Regions from separate parts of the Frankia sp. KB5 genome, predicted to be linked through region 2. Evidence: riboswitches for the same ligand, from Rfam matches in the RefSeq annotation. Region 2 holds a riboswitch; the other holds the start of a gene.

Region 1 (5,922 bases), on a different contig from region 2:
GGACGGCGTCCGCGCCGGTGGCCGTAGCCGACGGCGAGTCCGTCCAGCCGGAGCCCGGTCTCGGGCTGTGTTCCGGCCTCCTGCGGCACCGCGGCGCGCCGCCACGGCTGCTGACCGGGCATCAGGCGACTCCGGCGACGGCGGCGCGGGCCCGCAGGAGCACCGCGATGACGATGGGGGCGCCGACCAGCGAGGTGATGACGTTGATGGGCAGGACCATGTCGGTGCCGGGCAGCTGGGAGCCGATCGAGCAGGCGAGTGCCAGCCCGGCCCCGGTGAGCATTGTCCCCGGGACGAGCAGCCGATGATCGGCGGTGCCGAGTGCGCGGCGGGCGATGTGCGGCACGGCGATGCCGAGGAAGGCGACAGGGCCGCAGAAGGCGGTCACCGCGCCGGCGAGCAGGGACGCGCCGAGCAGGGTGGCCGCGCGGACGTGGCGTAGCCGCAGGCCGAGGGTGCGGGCGTAGTTCTCGCCGAGCAGCAGGGCGTTGAGCGGCTTGACGGTCAGCAGCGCCAGCAGCAGCCCGGCCCCGACTATCGGCGCGAAGACGGCCAGATCGGCGTTGGACGTCCCGGCGAAACTCCCGAGCGACCACATCCAGTACTGGATGGCCCGTTGCGGCGCTGTCCAGGTCAGCAGGAGGCTGACCAGGGAGCCCACCGCACTGGTGAGGATGACGCCGATGACCAGCAGGGTGACGACGGAGCGTACCCACTGGGCGAGCGCGAGTACCGCGCCGAGGACGACGGCGGCTCCGGCCGCCGACGCCACGACGATGCCGTACCGGCCGCTGCCGGCGACGCTGGCGGTGAAGGTGCCGCCGGAGCCGCCGACACCGGCGACGACGAGGGCGACGCCGAGGCTGGCACCGGAGCTGACCCCCAGCGAGTACGGGTCCGCGAGTGGGTTGCGGAACAGGGTCTGCATCTGCAGGCCGGCGACTCCCAGCGCCGCTCCGGCGAGCACGGCGGTGAGTGCGCGGGGCARCCGGATCTCACGGATGACCACCGTCCAGCGCGGGTCGTGCGGCTCGTGGCCGACGAGCACGCGCAGGGTCTCGTCGAGGGGGATGGAGACTGACCCGATGGCCAGCGCGAGCAGGAACACGCCGAGCAGTCCCGCGGCCAGTGCGGTGAGGACGAGCGGCTCGCGGGCGGATGGCCGGCGCCGGTCTTCCGCGGGTGCGGTGCCCCTCGCGGGTGCCCTGTGGGTAGCGCTGGCGGGGGCCGCCGGGTCAGGGGCGGCCCCCGCCGTGGGGTCGACGGTCGAGGTCACTACTTGATCTGCTGGTAGAAGGCGAAGGTGTGGTTGGGGAAGGCGTCGGGGTGCAGGATGGCGGCGAGGTCACCGAGGACGAGGTCGGGGCGGGTCACGCCGCGTTCCCAGTAGTCGTTGCCGCCGCCGGCGCCGATGACGAGGTTGTTGCTCCAGATCTGGCCGTCGCGGAAGGCCGCGAACTGGCCGTAGCGGGCATCCTCAGCGGTGATGTCCGCCTTCGTCTTCCATTCGCCGTCGGCGAGCCAGATCTTCGCGCTGCCGGCCCTGGTGAAGACGGTCTCGAAGTCGAGTTCGAGGCTGCCGGTTTCCTTCTCGCCGGACCAGGGGTAGCTGGCGCCGGCGTCGGCGAGGAGCTTGCCGACGTAGCTGCCACCGGAGGGCATGTACCAGGTGCCCTGGTACATGGTGCCGATCAGGGCGGGGACCTGTGGGCTGTCGGGCACCTTGTCGACGATGGCGTCGTAGTCGGCCTCGATCTGGTCGAAGACCTTCGTGGCCTTCTCCTCGTCGCCGGTGAGCGCGGCCATGAACTTCACCCATTCGGCGCGGCCGAGCGGGTCGGCCTCCAGCCATTCCGCGTTGGCGACGACCGGGATGCCGGCGTCGCGCAGCTTCTGGTAGGCCGGGTCGTCGGTGCCGCCGGTCATCAGGACGTCCGGCGCGGCGGTGACGACCTTCTCGGTGTCGAGCTGGCCGTTGCTCGCGTACTCGACGACCGTGCCCGTGTCGATGCGGGCGCGGATGTCCTTGTTGACCACGGAGGTCGCGGTCGACACGCCGGTGAGAATGTCGGTGCGGTCGAGGTCGGCCAGCAGCGGCAGGTGGGTGGTCGAGCCGGAGTACAGGCTGTCGATCGGCACCTGGAGGCGCGGTGCGTCGGTGAGGTCGTCGGTCAGCTCCGGCTTCGGGGTGCCRCACCGGTAGAGCACGTAGGACTCGGGTTTCCCGTCCGGGTAGGGCTCCTTCACCGTGAGGATTTGGTAGGCCTTCTCGTAGGTGATCGTGAAGTTCTTCGCGTGCTCCAGGGTGGAGTGCACGGGGAAGTAGTCGGTGCCCTCGTCGAACGAGGTGACGCAGCCATGGGCGTCGGCACTCGGTCCGGCGGCCGGTGACGGGTCGTCGTCGCCGCAGCCCGCCAGCAGGGCCGGGGTGAGCAGGAGGGTGGCCCCCAGGGCCACCAGACGTGCGCGCATACGAAGTAAAGCCGCCTTCCAGCACCTCGTGGACGGATCGCGGGTGCCGTGGCCGGTCTCCTGGCTGACGGGTGGTGCGTCACCGGCCGCCTTCCCAGGCGACGATTTCCGGCGCCCAGTGACTTCCCCGACTCGGCGGGGACTGGCCGGTGACATCCCGATCACAGTGGCGAGGGCCGCTCCGGTTTCACACCGGCTTCCCGAACACCACGGCGGGACGAACTGTACGAGATCACATGCTCATCTGCAAGGAAATGCAGGTTTTTGTGCTGCGCGCACGATGAGCGGTGGAGCATGGTTGCGCCCGCCGGACCGGGAGGGGGTCGCGCATCGGCCGGCATCCGGCTGGCGGCGCGGGTGCGACAATTGGCCGATGCACCGGTTGGACGCCCGGTCCCAGCATCGGATCATCGATCATGACCGGGCGTGTGACGCGGTTGCCGCGATCGGGGACCGGGCCGACGTCGCGCGCTGGGCCGGCCTGTTCGCGATGCTCGGTGAGCCGGGCCGGCTCGCGATCCTGCTGGCGATCCACCATGTCGGCCCGATCTCCGTCTCGGACCTCGCCGTCGCGGTCGAGATGAACGACGCCGCGGTCTCGCAGGCACTGCGGGTTCTGCGTCACCAGCAGGCCGTCGTCGCCGAGCGGGACGGCCGGGTGATCCGCTACCGGCTTGCCGACCCCGTCGTGGGCGAGCTACTGGCCCGGGTCCGACCCGAGCCTCGGCTCCAGCATCATTCCGTGGCGCACGCCCACTGACCCGTCCGCGACCCCAGCCTCGCGGACCGGCATGCCGACGAGCTTTCCGGAGGCCAGGCACAGCGGGTCGTCATCGCCCGCGTGCTCATCGAGGAACGCTGGGGTGCGGGTCGGCCGGCCCTGGAGGCCTCGGCGGAACCGGTCTGACCGTCGACGCCGGGTGCCCTGCCGGCCGGGGTGGTAGGTGCTTTCCCTCCCGGTCGGCAGGGTGACGTGGAGCCTGCGCGCGGGTCGGGTCAGACCGGGGTGATCTGCCTGGCGGCGGTGTAGCGGGCGGCGACGTCGGCCCAGTTGACGATGTCCCACAGGGCGGTCACGTAGTCGGCTTTGACGTTCTTGTACTGCAGGTACCAGGCGTGCTCCCAGGCGTCGAAGACGAGCAGGGCGCTGTTGCCGATGCCGACGTTGCTCTGGTGGTCGTAGACCTGCTCGACGAGGAGGCGCCCGGAGAGCTGGTCGTAGGCCAGGACGCCCCATCCGGAGCCCTGCACCGTGGTGGTGGCCGCGGTGAGCTGTGCCCTGAAGCTGTCGAACGAGCCGAAGGACTCGGYGATGGCGTCGCCGAGGGCGCCGTCGGGCTTGTCGCCGCCGTCGGGGGAGAGGTTCTGCCAGTAGACGGAGTGCAGGATGTGGCCGGAGACGTTGAACGCCAGAGTCTTCTCCAGGCCGACGATCGCGCCGAAGTCGCCCTTCTCCCGGGCCTCGGCGAGCTTGTCCAGTGTGGTGTTGGCGCCGGCGACGTAGGTCGCGTGGTGCTTGTCGTGGTGCAGTTCGAGGATCTGGCCGCTGATCGCCGGCTCCAGCGCGGCGTAGTCGTACTGGAGGTCGGGCAGGGTGTAGACGCTCACCTGGTCGTCCTTCACTGGTTGAGGGTGGATGATGATCCGCAGTGTGTGGACCGTCGCGGTATGGGGGTTCGTGGGCGAGGAGAGGCCGTCAGCCGCTCTCGGCCGAGCTGGCCGGCTTGACGGGTCCGGCAGCGCCGGAGACGTACCCGCGCCGGATGTCGCGCAGGATGTCGCGCGCCGCCACGTCAGATCCGGAACGATCGGCGAGATCGTTCAGGGTGATCCCGCACAGTGTCGCCAGCCCGAGTACGAGCTCGGCCATGGCCRCCGCCGGGTTGGTGCGCTGCGCGCCGTCGGCCATCACCCGTTGGACGCTCTCCCAGAAGAAGGTGGGGTCGTCGGCGGAGTCGGTGTAGGCGGTCATGATCTCGATCGCCACCGGCAGGCACGCGGCCATCGGGTCGGTAGGGGCGCTTCCCATGGATCCTGCTCCCTCGGTCGGCCTGCGACTGAACAGTAGTTGCCTATGATTCGCAACTGCAAACTAGAGGAGGCCGTCGGGGGGTGTCGAGGCGGTCGCGCCCGGCGGAAGCTGTCGTGCAGGGCAGGTGATCGCGAACCGTGGCCGTCACCCCGCTGATCCTGCGGGCCGGCGACCTGCGGGCCCCGGGCCACGGCACGGCCACGGCCACCCGGATCGCGATCGGCCTGTACATCGCCTACAACGTCGCTGCCACGATCGCGTCGTTTCCCGCCGGAGGGATCTCCGGCCGGCTTGGCCGCCGTCAGCCGCTGCTGGTCACCGTTGCCGGTGTGACGGCGTTCCTGGTCTCCTACCTGCTGTTCGCGGTGTCCGGGTGGCAGCTCTGGCTGCTGGGGTCGCGTTCGTGCTGGCCAGTGTCGGGTCGGGTGCGCGGAGACCGCGGAGCATGCGGCGGTTGCCGCGTGCGCGTCCGAGCGGATCCGCGGGTCGGCGTTCGGGCTGCTCGCCACCGTGCAGGCGATCGGGAACATCGCCGCCAGCGTCGCGGCGTGGCTCCTGTACGCGCTGGCCTCACCCACGTTCGCGTTCGTTTACCTCGCGGCATAGATGATCATTACGCTCACGGTGCTGCTGTGGGCGGCGCGGAAAACCTTGATGCGGAGCCGGTTCACACTCCTTGGCCCACACCCTCCTGAACCGGGTCGAACGCGTCGGCCGGGGCCCTGCCCCGACCTGACCGGCACGGGGACGTCGCAGGGGATCTGCGACCGCATCGACGTGGTCCTGGACGACGCGCCGGATTCCGGTACCCGGCTCCATCTCGACACGCTGGTCGATCCCACCGGACCGGTGCTGGAAGCGGGGGACAGGGTCCGGCTCGCTCCCACCACCGACATCGCGGGCAAGGCCGCCTACTACGTCGCGGACTTCCAACGCTCCGCGCCCATCGGCGCGATCGCGTTCCTCGCCGCCGCCGCCGCCGTGGTCGTCGCCGTCGCGCGTTGGCGTGGGCTGGCCGCGCTCGTCGGCCTCGTCCTGAGCTATCTGGTGATCGTCAGGTTCACGTTGCCGTCCCTGCTCGACGGGCATCCTCCCGTCGCGGTCGCCCTGACCACGGGTACCGCCCTGGTTGTCGTTCTGCTTTATCTCGCGCACGGCGTTTCCGCGCGCACGACCGCCGCGCTGCTGGGCACCATCGCCAGCATGGCCCTGACCGGCGCGTTCGGCGCACTGGCGATCAGGTTCGCCCACATCACCGGGCTCGGTTCGGACGAGGACGTGATGCTCAAGGCGTTCGCCGGGCAGCTGAGCCTTCCAGGCCTCGTGCTCGCCAGTGTCATCATCGGCTCACTCGGCCTGATCAACGACATGACGATCACCCAGGCCGCCGCGGTCTGGGAGGTGTCCGACGCGGGTCC
Region 2 (5,240 bases):
GCGACGGCCGCGGGCTCTCCGTCCGCGTGACGTTCTCTCCCGTGGACGCCGCTCGCCTCGGTGCCGGGCACCCTCGACCTGTTCACGTACCGATCCTTGGGCTGAGCAGGGTCGCCGCGACGACGCCCACGAGGACGACGGAGGCGCCGGTGAGGAACGCGCGGGAGAGCGGGCGCTGCTCGATGAGTACACGCGGGGTGGGATCGCCGCTACGCAGGGCGATGCCCTCCTCCAGTCGGCGGGCCCGGTGCAGCGCGCGGACGAACAGCAGGGAGCCCTGCCCGGCCAGCGAGCGGTAGGTGGCGCGCCAGGTGCGGTAGCCCAGCCGGCCGGCCTGCGCCTCCCGGGCGGCCTGCAGGGTCGCGAGCAGGACGAAAAGCAGCCGGTACACGACAGCCGCGACGTCGAYCACGGCCGGCGGCACCCCGAGGCGGACCAGGCGCGGCAGTACGTCCGCGAGCGGCGTGGTCGCGGCGAACAGGACCAGGCAGAGTAGCGCGGCGCACGAGCGCCCCGCGGTTTCCGCCGCGAGGTGCGGGCCGCCGTCGGCCAGCACCGGCCGCAGTCCGTCCAGATCGAGGGCGATCGGGATGATGCCGACGACGACGAAGCCGATCGGCGCGGCGAGGACCCGCGCCGCGTCGCCGACCGGCACGCGGGCGACCGCGAACATCACGACGACCGCGACGCTCCCGGTGACCAGGGCGCCGGGCCACGGCGGCAGGCCCACCGCGCAGCCGAGCAGGCCGAGACTGAGCAGGGCCTTCTCCGCCGGGTGGCGGTGCCGCCAGCGGCTGCGGTAGGCCGCCGTGTCGAGCCGGGAGGCTGACACGCTCACAGTGTGGGCGGTACGGTCGCGAGCCAGAACCGCGTGGTCACCTGCCGGCGGATCCCGTACTGGCCACCGGGGCCGCGGCCTCCGGCGAGGCGGCCGCCGCGGCAGCGGTCGGCGGGTCTCCCGAGCCGGGGTTTCCCAGGGCGGGTGAGTCGGCCGCCGCGGCGGCGAGCGGCGGCCTCGGAGGGTCGGTGGGCAGCTGCCGCCGGGTACGCGCGACACCGAAGACATAGCCGAGAACGCCCGCGCCGACCGCCGCTTGGAGCGTGAACAGCAGGGACTCGACCTCGCCGGACGGCGGCTCGTACAGCGGCGAGAACCACGGCTTGTAACCCGGGTCCTGCTTGCTGATCTGTGTCTCCGCCTGGGTGTCCGCCCCCGCGAACGGTTCCTCCTTGCCGTCGCCGAGGCTGAGGACGAGCGGCGCGACGGCCAGCACGACAACGGCGAGGAAGAGAGTCAGGTTGATCGTTCGGGCGCGGCTCATCGGGCCGGCTCCGACGCCTGCGGTTCCGCGGGCAGAGCGGCACCGGTGGCGTAGGGCTGCGGGGTCGGGCCGTCCGCGGGTGGGCTGTCACCGCCGCGTGTGCCGGCCGCCGACAGGACACCGAGCCGCTCCAGCTCGGGCGCGCTGACCTGCGACAGGACGCGGATGACCAGGACGGTGAGTAGTCCTTCACTAATCGAGAGCGGGATCTGGGTGACCGCGAAGATCGAGCCGAACTCGCCGACCGCGCCGAGGAAGCCGCCGTCGGCGGACGGGAACGCCAGCGCGAGCTGGACGGTCGTGACGCAGTAGGTGGCCAGGTCCGCGAGCGCGGCGCCGGTGAACACCGAGATGCCCGTCCCGGCTCCCGCGGCACGGGCCAGGCGGTAGGCGAGATAGCCGATCCACGGCCCGGCGATCGCCATGGAGAACGTGTTCGCGCCGAGCGTGGTGAGCCCGCCGTGCGCGAGCAGCACCGCCTGGAAGAACAGGACCACCGTGCCCAGCAGCGTCATCACCGGGGGTTTGAACAGGATCGTGCCCAGTCCGGTCCCGGTGGGATGGGAGCACGATCCCGTCACCGACGGGATCTTCAGTGCCGACAGCACGAAAGCGAACGCGCCGGACGCCCCGACCAGAAGCCTGGCCTCGGGGTTGTCCCGGACGGTCCGGTTGACGGTGACCGCGCCGTGCACCACGAACGGCGCCGCGGCGACCGTCCAGGCGATGGCGTGCGCGGGCGGCAGGAAGCCTTCCGCAATGTGCATGGCAGGGGAGCCTCTCTCCAGCACCTCGTGGATGAGCATGGTCGAGCGCCGTGGCCGGTCTCCTGGCTGCCGGATCCCAGCACCCGTCCGTGCCTTCCCGGAGCGCGGGCGGCGGTGGCCGTGCTCCAGTGGCTCCTCACCTGCGGTCACGCGGTGGAACTCCACCGCCATCAGGTGCGGACAGCTACTCCCCGGTCACAGTGGCGAGGGCCGCGCCGGCTTGAACCGGACTTCCCGTCACCACGGCGACGTCAGATTACATTCGTCGAGTCACCTGCGCAATTGCGAAGTTTTCGCAGCGAAGAAACGGCCGGTCCGTCAGGTGATCGTGAACGCGGCCCCGCGCGGAGTTGCTCGGGCGGCACGCGCTCACTGCCGCCGGCAGCCGACGACCCGCCCCCGGCGGGGCCCAGCCCTGAGCCCGACGGCGTGCCACGCCCGGGTCTGTTCAGGCCAGCAGCGTCTCACCCACAAACCCGCCCTCCCGAGTCCCGGGCGGAATCGCGAACACGGCGGATCCGATCGGCGTCGTCCACTCGTTGAGCAGGTCGAGTTCGGCCAGCCGCCGCTGGATCGGCAGGAACTGCGCCGTGACGTCGGCCTGGTAGGAGGCGAAGACGAGACCGGAGTCGGATACCGCGCCGCCAGTGGGGGCCCCGTCGTAGTTGTAGGACCGCCGGTAGATCCGCTCACCCTCGTTGTCCGACCTGGCTCGCCGCAGGTGCGAGAACTCGGGAATCATGGGGAACCCGATGGCGGTCGTCGCGGCGAAGTCGGGCTCGTCGCGCTCCCGCGTCCCGGTGAGCGGGGCCCCGTTCGTGAGGAAACGGCCGACGACCTGTTCCCGGCCGGAGCGGTCGAGGGCGTCCCAGCGGTCCAGGTCCATCCGGATCCGCCGTACGACCATGCTGGTGCCGCCGGTGAGCCACGCGGTCGCCGAGGATCCGGACGGGGCGGCGTGCCAGACGACCTGATCGAAGTCGGCGGTGCCGGGAGCGGCGTTCACTGTTCCGTCGACCTGGCCGAACAGGTTGCGCATGGTGGTCCCGGCCGGTTCCGACCCCCGGGCCCGGCGGAAGCCGGACTGCCGCCAGCGCACGCCGGCGAAGCTGCGGGTGTCCTTGGCCAGCATCCGGGTCGCGTGCGCGACCGCTACCGGGTCGTCGGCGGCGATCTGCAGCAGCAGGTCGCCGTCGCTCCAGGCGGGTTCGAGCCGGTCGATGCCGAACGCCGGCAGCGGCCCGAGCCACGAGGGCACCGCGGCCTCGCCGGCGGCGCGGGTGACCAGCCGCGGACCGAACCCGAAGGTGATGGTGAGCCGGGCCGGCACGGCGGCCAGTTCCGGCTCCGAATCGGCCAGCGCCGCCTCTGCTTGGGTCAGGCGGGCGGCGTCGTCGGTGAGGATCCGCAGCATGCGGCGGATGGCGTCCCGGTCTGCCTTCTCTCGCAGGTCGAGCGCGAGGAACGTGGCGTGTGCCTGCGGGACGGTGGCGATACCGGCCTGGTGCGCGCCGAAGAACGCCTCGGTGCGGCTCCCGTGCGCGGCGGCACCGTCGGGCGCCGCCGTGGCAGCGGACCCGTCGGGCCCTCCCCGCGACAGCTGGTCGGCGCCGATCGCCGATGCGGCCCCACCGGCGGCGACGGCGCCGCCCAGGAGCAGACGCCGCCGGTCCGGCCCACCGCGTCCCGGCGACGGCGCCGCGCGCCGGATGCTCCACGCGGCCTGTCGCCCACCCGTCTCCCCTCGGCCGGCCTCCATCAGGGCTCGGGCGTCGCCGGCGCCGGCGCGGGCGTGCCCGCGGCGGTGTCCGCCTGGCCACCCATGTCCATGCCGCCCTCGTAGTTCTCGTTGGCGCCGGAGTAGTCCTTCGCGGGCGCGGTGAACGTGAGGGTCGAGTTGTCGCCGAAGGTGATGGTGAAGTCGACCTCGTCACCGGCCTTGATGGGCGAGGTCACGTCCATGAGCATGAGGTGGTTGCCGCCGGGCTGGAGCGTGAGCGTGCCGCCGGCCGGCACGATGAAGCCGCCCTCCCTGGGGCGCATCACCATCTCGCCGGACTCGTTGGCGACGGTCTCGTGCAGCTCCATGGCCGCGGAGGCGGGGCTCGTCACCGAGACGACGGTCGCCGGGGCGGTGCCGGAGTTGTGCAGCTCGCCGAAGGCGGCGGACATCCCCGTCGTGGCGGCCTTCACCCAGGCATCGGCGATGGTCACGACTTTGCCCGCCGCGGCCGGGCTGGCCGGGGCCTGCGGCTGCGCGTCGGACGAGTCGTCGGATCCACAGCCTGCGACGAGCAGGGCCACCAGGCTGGCAGCACCGAGTGCACGCAGTGCGAAGAGCCTGCCACGTGCCAGACGCCGCCGATGACTGGTTCCGCCCGGCCGCTGGCTGCCGCTGTTGCCCACTGTTGTCCTGCCTTTCTGGTTATCGGATGTCATCGGTGTTCCCTTGTGACGAGGACGCGGACGTGGGCGGTGTGGGCGTGGCAGTGGAGGGCTCGGGCGTGGAGGTCTCTGCTCCGCGGGGCGCGCTGTTCCGGCGGATCGCGCCGTACGCCCAGAGCAGGGCGAGCGCTGCGAGGGCTCCCCCCACGCCGACGAGCGCGGTGCGGAACGGGAGCCCCCCGGCCTCCGCACCCGCGACGGGGGTGCCCGCCGGGCTGGTGGCCGTCGGCCCGGAGGCCGCCGGGCTCGCGCCCACGGGGCCGTCGTCGGTGCCTGGGGTGGACCCGACCGGCGTGGCGCTGACTGGCACTGCCGGCTCTGCTCGCACGGAGCCCACCGTGAAGCGAGTGACACCGCTGATCGGATGCCCGTCCGCGGAGACCACCCGCCAACGCATCTGGTAGGCACCGTCGGGCGGCCCGTCGCGCAGCATGGTGGTCACCGTCTGGCCCGAGACGGCCGGCTCGCCTTCTGCCCAGGAGGTGCCGGCCGCGTCCACCACCACGACCGCGGTGCCGATGGTCAGGACCCCGTCCGAGAAGCGCAGAGTGACCACCGACGGCGCGGTGTCGAGGTGCGCGTTGTCAGTGGGGTCGCTCGCCACCAGCTGACTGTGCGCCGAGGCGGGGACGGTGGCGGTGAGAGTGCAGGTGAGAACGCCGAGAAGTACCAGAACCATGCGGATGGCTCGCTCGAAAGAAAGTGC

The links. Region 2 has a riboswitch for cobalamin ahead of KBI5_RS06935 (energy-coupling factor ABC transporter permease). Riboswitches for the same ligand answer to the same signal wherever they lie in the genome.
Region 1: linked by a shared signal. The riboswitch ahead of KBI5_RS06830 (ABC transporter substrate-binding protein) and the one ahead of KBI5_RS06935 (energy-coupling factor ABC transporter permease) in region 2 are both predicted to bind cobalamin.

Annotation. Positions count from the first base shown of each region.
Region 1 covers NZ_MRUJ01000058.1:41,151-47,072, reverse strand. The annotation lists gene KBI5_RS06840 (ABC transporter ATP-binding protein) at 1-122, opposite strand, end outside; gene KBI5_RS06835 (iron ABC transporter permease) at 122-1,129, opposite strand; gene KBI5_RS06830 (ABC transporter substrate-binding protein) at 1,276-2,472, opposite strand; cobalamin riboswitch at 2,505-2,699, opposite strand; gene KBI5_RS06825 (metalloregulator ArsR/SmtB family transcription factor) at 2,846-3,232, shown strand; gene KBI5_RS06820 (superoxide dismutase) at 3,469-4,080, opposite strand; gene KBI5_RS06815 (hypothetical protein) at 4,169-4,501, opposite strand; partial or broken gene KBI5_RS27685 (YibE/F family protein) at 5,111-5,863, shown strand.
Region 2 covers NZ_MRUJ01000059.1:8,264-13,503, reverse strand. The annotation lists gene cbiQ (cobalt ECF transporter T component CbiQ) at 83-832, opposite strand; gene KBI5_RS06940 (energy-coupling factor ABC transporter substrate-binding protein) at 876-1,322, opposite strand; gene KBI5_RS06935 (energy-coupling factor ABC transporter permease) at 1,319-2,089, opposite strand; cobalamin riboswitch at 2,124-2,349, opposite strand; gene KBI5_RS06930 (Dyp-type peroxidase) at 2,538-3,848, opposite strand; gene KBI5_RS06925 (copper chaperone PCu(A)C) at 3,848-4,528, opposite strand; gene KBI5_RS06920 (copper resistance CopC family protein) at 4,515-5,213, opposite strand.